DNA from 3 places in the Glaciibacter sp. 2TAF33 genome. Region 2 is predicted to be linked to each of the others. Evidence: predicted binding sites of a transcription regulator. Region 2 holds the regulator's gene; each other region holds the start of a gene.
The links. The regulator LexA, encoded in region 2, represses DNA repair genes until DNA is damaged. The targets are predictions, from matches to a motif close to TCGAACANNTGTTCGA.

Region 1 (2,264 bases), on a different contig from region 2:
GAGCAGGTATTCGTCGAAATTGCCGAGGGTGAGCACCGGTGAGCGTTGGCGGATGCGGCTGCCGAGCTCGCCGGCATCCGTTGCGGCATCGAGGTACAGGGTCTCGCCGTGCACGTCGAGTTCGGTAGCCGATCGCCGGCGACTGCACGGGCGGTGCGAGCGTCCGCCAGCGTGAGCTGCGACCACCAGGCGAAATCCCTGATCGTCGCCGGTCCGTGGCCGCGCAGGTACCGCAGCAGGAATTCACCCAGCGCCTCGTCACGCTCGAGACGTCGAGGACGCGGCACCCACTCGTCGAGCAGCACGAGCACCTGGGCGGTGCCGTCGATGCGTCCCCAGCACAGGGTGCCCGACTGCGCCAGATGCCAGATCAGGTGATAGCCGCGCTGGCCCGACGTGACGATGCCCCGGTCCTCGAGCGCGTGCTGAAATCCTGCGCGGCTCAGGCTCCGCCCGCCGGAGAGTACGTCGACGGCGACCGCCCTGGCGCCCTCGATCACTGACTGGTCCAGGTCGAGTTGCGCCTGGCGTGTCCGGGTGCCGGCGAGCAGTCGCGGCGTCGTCAGCTGCAGCATCCAGTTGAGGTCGGCCGGGGGTACGAAGTGCAGGGTTCCGCGCATCGGCCAGGAGCGCACGATGGCGCCGGAGTTGATGGCGGTGTCGACGTCTGCCGACGACAAGCCGGGTGAGCGGATTCCGATGGCCCACTTTCCGGCGAGGAAGTCCTGCGCCTGCAGCGCCAGCATCCGTTCGACCACGTCGACGGGGGAGTTCAGGTCGTGGTCGACCAGGGCCTGGCCGCGAAGCCTGAGGCGCACCACGTCGGTGCGGGAGGCCGGTGTCACCATGGTGATCAGTATGCCTGCGAGAAACGGCCCAGTCGAATACCCAGTCGAATACCCAGTCGAAAGATTCAGTCGAAAATACGCATCAGGCGCCAGGGATGGGCGCCGTCGTCCTCGTGGTGTACGTCGAACACGTGCGTCTCCCCGTCATCCGCTGTGGCCTGGAACCGCCAGCCGGCGATGGCCAACGGTGGATGTCCGATGCCGAAACCGTGCGGGGAGAAGGGCCCCCACCAGTCACAAGGCCCGACCAGCGCGGTCGGGATGTCGGTGACGCGGAACCGCCGGGTGCGCCAGACCAGGCGTTCCGGTTCGCCCGTATCCTTGGTCCACACGGTCACCGGTTCATCGATCTGGGACATGCCACTCACCCGCCTGTTCGAACATTCGTTCGAACAACTATACGACGGATGCGTCCCGGTTCACCCCCCGTTTTCACTCGACGAGTGAAGACGGTAAGGGGTAGCGTGTCCGGAAATCAGGCCAGGTCGTCGTCGGTGCGGGCGCCGAAGACGATCTCGTCCCAGCTGGGCATCGAAGCGCGGCCGCGTTTGCCATGGCTGCCGGTGTTCCGGGCTGACGTCTTCGCGTCGGATGACTTCGGCGGCGACGCCGCAGCCGATGACTGCGCCTGCGCTCCCTGGTTCGCCCAGGGGTTCCGGGCCGCTCGCGACGGGGCGATCGGCGCGTCAGGCAGTGTCGTGTCGACGTGGTTGTCGATTTCGTCGAAGGTCTCAAGTGGCACGTCGACCAGCCGCATGCCGCCGGAGTGAACGGGGGAGTCGTCCTCGCCGAACGTGGCGGCTTCCCGTTCCCCGCGCCGCTTGCGCAGCGCCTCGAGCAGGTCGGCCGTCTCGCTCAGGCTCTGCTTGGGCTCGTCGGCGCGCTTGATCGCGGCCTTGGAGACCGCGTCGTCCCGTGCGATCGACCGGCCATAGGGTACCGGCTCCAACTGGGGCGCCGTGTCGTTCAGGATTTCATCCGGCAGTGAATCCTTGAAGGTGAAGGCTCCACTGTCGAATCGTGAGATGTCGGCGGCGCTGGTCTCGGCGCCGACGGCGCGGAGGCGGGGGATCAGCGCACCCTTGAGCTCTCCCTGCTGGGAAAGGGCGATCGCTTCGCTGCCGAGCGGCGACAACGAGTTCTTCTTCGGCTCGAACCCCCAGCGCGCGTCGTGGTCGATATCGTCAGCGGTGAACGACAGCTTCACGATCCACCCGCCGTCGGGTTCCTTCCAGCTGGCCCAGCGCTCGTTCGACGCGCCGAGGGCGGCAAGCCGCTCCCGGATCACGCTGCCGAAATTGGCCTCATCGTCGACCGGGTCGGGGTCGATGGCGGTGTGCACCGGCACGCTGAGCGCCGATGACACGATGTATTCGCGTTCGGCGAGCACCGGTCCTTCGAACCGGCGCACGTAGT
Region 2 (2,264 bases):
TGAGCTGTTGCCGCTGAAGAAGAAGGACCATGCCGACTACCTCGACTGGTCGGTCGGCTCCTTCCGGCTGGCCACGGCGGGCGTCGCCGAGGCGACCCAGGTCCACACCCATCTCTGCTACTCGGAGTTCGGTGTGGTCATCGACGCGATCCGCAAGCTTGACGCCGACGTGACCAGCATCGAAGCCGCGCGCAGCCGGATGGAGGTGGTGGGCGACATCCGATCGAGCGGATTCGACCACGGCATCGGCCCGGGCGTCTACGACATCCACTCCCCGCGGGTGCCCAGCGTGGCCGAGGTGACGGAACTGATCGAGCGGGCGCTGGAGGGCATCCCGGGGCGCCAGGTCTGGATCAACCCGGACTGCGGCCTGAAGACCCGCGGGTACGCCGAGACGGTCGCGTCGCTGAAGAACATCCTCGAGGCCACACGGGCCGTGCGCGCCAAGGTCGCCGTGCCCCTCCCCGCCTGACTCGCCGCTCCGCGAGAACGCACTTGTTGGGGTTATGAGCCTCGGATAACCCCAACGAGTGCGTACTCGGCGAGGTGAATCGAGGTGAATCGAGGTGAACGAGGGAGGGGTGAGGAAACGAGCGGATGGCGCGGGTCAGACCGAGCGGAGGACGGAGACGACCTTGCCGAGGATCTCGGCGTAGTCACCGAGGATGGGCTCGAAGTTGCTGTTCCGGGGCAGGAGCCAGGTGTGGCCGTCGCGCTGCCTGAACACCTTGACGGTGGCCTCGTTGTCGAGCATCGCGGCGACGATCTCTCCGTTCTCCGCGGTCTTCTGCTGTCGAACCACCACCCAATCGCCATCGAGGATGGCGGCGTCGATCATCGACTCTCCGACGACCTTGAGCATGAACAGCTCGCCCTTTCCGACGAGCTGCCGGGGCAGGGGAAACACCTCATCGATCTGCTGGTCGGCCATGATCGGCACGCCGGCGGCAATGCGTCCGACCAATGGCACCATCGCCGCGTCGGCGATCGGCGCCCCGGACTGGAACGACTCCGCGTCGCCGGCCGGAACGTCTTCCGATGACTGCGGGAGCTCGATCAGGACCTCGAGCGCCCGCGGACGGTTCGGGTCGCGACGCAGGTAGCCGCTGAGCTCCAGCTGGTTGAGTTGGTGGGTGACGCTGGACAGCGAGGCGAGTCCGACCGCATCGCCGATCTCGCGCATGCTCGGTGGGTAACCACGCTGGCTCACCGACCGTTGGATGACGTCGAGAACGGCGAGCTGCTTCTCGCTGAGGCTCTTCCGGCGGCGGGTTCCGCCCTTCTCACGTGGGGTTCCGCCCGAACGGTTGCTTTCGTGCGCCATGTCCGTCGCCCTTCATCTGCCGTCGATCCCTTGAAAACACTGGGTTCGCGGGGAATGTCAGTGGTGTCTGGTTGAGTTCAACCGAACAATCGAAACTGTATCTGTCCGCGCGGCCTTATACAAACACTTATTCGAGTGTGTTGCAGGTTTCATTTCGGTAACACCGACGAAAAAGCTTGATTGTTCGAACATTCGAAGATACATTCGGAACATAGATTCGCATCCGGCCCTCCCGGCCGAGGGCCGGGTGCGTTACTAACCAGGAGGTTTTGACCATGAGCGCAGCAGTTGCCCATTCAGGATTCGCTTCAGCACCCACCACCCGCCTGCACCTCACCCGTCGCGGTCGCGTCGTCTTCACCACGCTGGCCGCCGTGCCGCTGGTGGCCGCGGCCCTGGCATTCGCGCTGAACGGCGGCATCGCCGCCGCCACCAGCGAACTCGGGCAGAGCAGCGCCGTGCAATTCGACTACGTCACGGTGCAGTCCGGGCAATCCCTGTGGGAGCTCGCCGAGTCCATCGCGCCGACCGCAGACCCCCGGGACGTGATCGCCGACATCGTCAGGCTCAACCAGCTGCAGTCGGAGGATGTACAGCCGGGTCAGAGCCTCGCCCTGCCGGCCGGTTACTGAGCCCGCTGCACGGCCCTGGACGCCCGCCGGGTGATCCACCGGCAGCGGATGCCGCCCAGCAGCTCGCCAGGATCTGCCCGGTAACATTGAACGGGTGACCACTCTCGATGACCTTCCCCTGCGTGACGACCTTCGCGGCAAGAGCCCATACGGAGCCCCGCAGAAGCACGTCCCGGTGGCACTGAACGTCAACGAGAATTCGCACCCGATGCCCGACGACGTGGCTGACGACATCGTCGCGGCGCTGGCCGGGGCGGTGCGCAGCCTCAACCGCTACCCTGACCGCGAGTTCACCCGGCTGCGCGACT
Region 3 (2,264 bases), on a different contig from region 2:
GAGATCACCGGCTAGCGTTCCCTCTAGAACAGTGTCGGCGCGAGCTCCGGCGGAAGCTCCTCGGCGATCAGGGAACGCGAGGCGTCGGCATCCGCTGTCCCTGAACCGGCCGCGGTGAAACTGGGCCGGCCGCCGGTTCGGGTGAACAGCTGCCGCTCGCCCTCGTCGTTCCGCAAGCGACCCAGGGCGGACGACCGCACGCCGCCGGTCACCGGATCCTCCCGGCCACGCTCGAGGCGGTGGGCGCGGATCAGCGGCTTGATCCGCGCCGCCAGCCACTGCCGGTACTCCTTGGGAGCGTAGGTGCCCTTGGCGTAGAGCTCGAGGTAGCGGGGCATCAGCTCGGGGTGGTCGCGGGCCAGCCACTGCAGGTACCAGTCTTTCACCCCGGGCTTCAGGTGCAGTGCCGTGTACAGAACGGATGACGCGCCCGCAGCTTTCGCCTGCCTGAGGGCTTCGTCGAGGTGGGCCCTGGTATCGGTGAGGAACGGCAGGATCGGCATCATGAACACGGCACAGTCCATTCCGTGCTCACGCACCGCGGTGACGGTGGCCAGGCGCGCCTTGGTCGACGGGGTGCCCGGCTCGACGGCCTGTTGCAGCTCGTCGTCGTAGATGGCGATGGACATCGCGAGGTCCACCGGCACGTGCTCGCTGGCCTCGCGCAGCAGGTCCAGGTCACGGCGGAGCAGAGTGCCCTTGGTGAGGATGCTGAGCGGGGTGCCGTTGTGCGCCAGCGCGGCGATGATGCCGGGCATCAGGCGGTATCGGCCTTCGGCCCGTTGGTACGGGTCGGTGTTGGTGCCGAGGGCGACCGGATGTTGACCCCAGCTCGGCTTGGCCAGTTCCTTCTGCAGGATCTCCGCGACGTTGACCTTGACGATGATCTCGTTGTCGAAGTCCTTGCCGGCGTCGAGGTCGAGGTAGGTGTGGGTGGGGCGGGCAAAGCAGTAGGCGCAGGCATGACTGCAGCCGCGATAGGGGTTGATGGTCCAGCCGAAGGGCATCGCGCTCTGGCCGGGCACCCGGTTGAGAGCGGACTTGGCGAGGATCTCGTGGAACGTGATGCCGGCGAATTCCGGCGTCTGCACGCTGCGCACCAGATTGTTCAGCCTGGCCAGGCCAGGCAGCGTGCCCGCCTGCTCGGTCTGTAGTTCCTGCCCGCTCCACCGCATGCATCAAGTCGAACACACGTTCGAACTATGCGCAAGCCCGCGGCCTCAGACCGACGTGATGCCCGGGTAACCGCGGAAGCGAAGCTCCGCGCGGCGCGGCCACGGCGGCTACGCGGTGAGGCGGAGCGCCTCCGCGGTGGCGGCCAGCGACGCGGCGGCGGCAGCCGGGTCGTCGGAGAGCTTGGTGCCGAGCGACGGGATCATCCGGCGGAGCGTGGGTTCCCACGACGGGTACTCGGCCGGGAAGCAGCGCTTCAGCAGGTCCACCATGATCGGCGCCGCGGTGGACGCCCCCGGGGACGCCCCGAGGAGACCGGCGATCGACCCGTCGGCGGAGGTGATCACCTCGGTGCCGAACTGCAGCACACCGCCCAGCTTCTCGTCCTTCTTCATGACCTGCACCCGCTGGCCGGCCGTGATGAGTTCCCAGTCGTCGAGCTTCGCGGTCGGCACGAACTCCCGCAGCGCCTGGAGCTTCTTGTCGCGGGTGGCCAGCAGCTCCCCCACGAGGTACTTCATCAGGTCGAAGTTCTGCCGGGCGACGGCGAGCATCGGCCCGATGTTGTGCAGCCGGATCGAGAAAGGCAGGTCGAACCAGGTGCTGGTCTTCAGGAACTTCGGGGTGAACCCGGCGTACGGCCCGAACAGGAGCGACGCTTCGCCGTCGACGATACGGGTGTCGAGGTGCGGCACCGACATCGGCGGGGCGCCGACCGACGCCTTCCCGTAGACCTTGGCCTTGTGCTGCGCCACGATCTTCGGGTTCGAGGTCTTCAGGAACTGCCCGCTGATCGGGAACCCGCCGAACCCTTCGATCTCCGGAATGCCGGTGTGCTGCAGCAGCGCGAGGGCGCCGCCGCCCGCGCCGACGAACACGAAACGCGCGTTGACGGTGCTGCGGGTCTGGCCGACCAGGCGCAACAGGTCGATCTTCCACGTGCCATCCGTTTGCTGCTTCACCTTGGTGACCTGGGTGTTCAGGTTCACCCCCACGTCGTGCTTCTTCAGATCGTCGAAGAGGAAGCGGGTGAGGGCACCGAAGTCGACGTCGGTGCCGGACTCGATGCGTGTGGCCGCGATCTTCTGCCG

Region 1: AB4Y94_RS09830 (DUF6504 family protein) is a predicted target of LexA. The motif match lies at 1,225-1,240, and genes of this name have one in related genera.
Region 3: AB4Y94_RS15190 (Rv2578c family radical SAM protein) is a predicted target of LexA. The motif match lies at 1,184-1,199, and genes of this name have one in related genera.

Annotation. Positions count from the first base shown of each region.
Region 1 covers NZ_JBFRFS010000008.1:124,355-126,618, reverse strand. The annotation lists gene AB4Y94_RS09840 (DNA glycosylase AlkZ-like family protein) at 1-186, opposite strand, end outside; partial or broken gene AB4Y94_RS09835 (DNA glycosylase AlkZ-like family protein) at 201-746, opposite strand; gene AB4Y94_RS09830 (DUF6504 family protein) at 914-1,207, opposite strand; gene sepH (septation protein SepH) at 1,324-2,264, opposite strand, start outside.
Region 2 covers NZ_JBFRFS010000016.1:32,301-34,564, reverse strand. The annotation lists gene metE (5-methyltetrahydropteroyltriglutamate--homocysteine S-methyltransferase) at 1-472, shown strand, start outside; gene lexA (transcriptional repressor LexA) at 608-1,324, opposite strand; gene AB4Y94_RS15820 (LysM peptidoglycan-binding domain-containing protein) at 1,600-1,956, shown strand; gene AB4Y94_RS15815 (histidinol-phosphate transaminase) at 2,051-2,264, shown strand, end outside.
Region 3 covers NZ_JBFRFS010000014.1:77,865-80,128, forward strand. The annotation lists gene AB4Y94_RS15185 (hypothetical protein) at 1-15, shown strand, start outside; gene AB4Y94_RS15190 (Rv2578c family radical SAM protein) at 24-1,175, opposite strand; gene AB4Y94_RS15195 (malate:quinone oxidoreductase) at 1,284-2,264, opposite strand, start outside.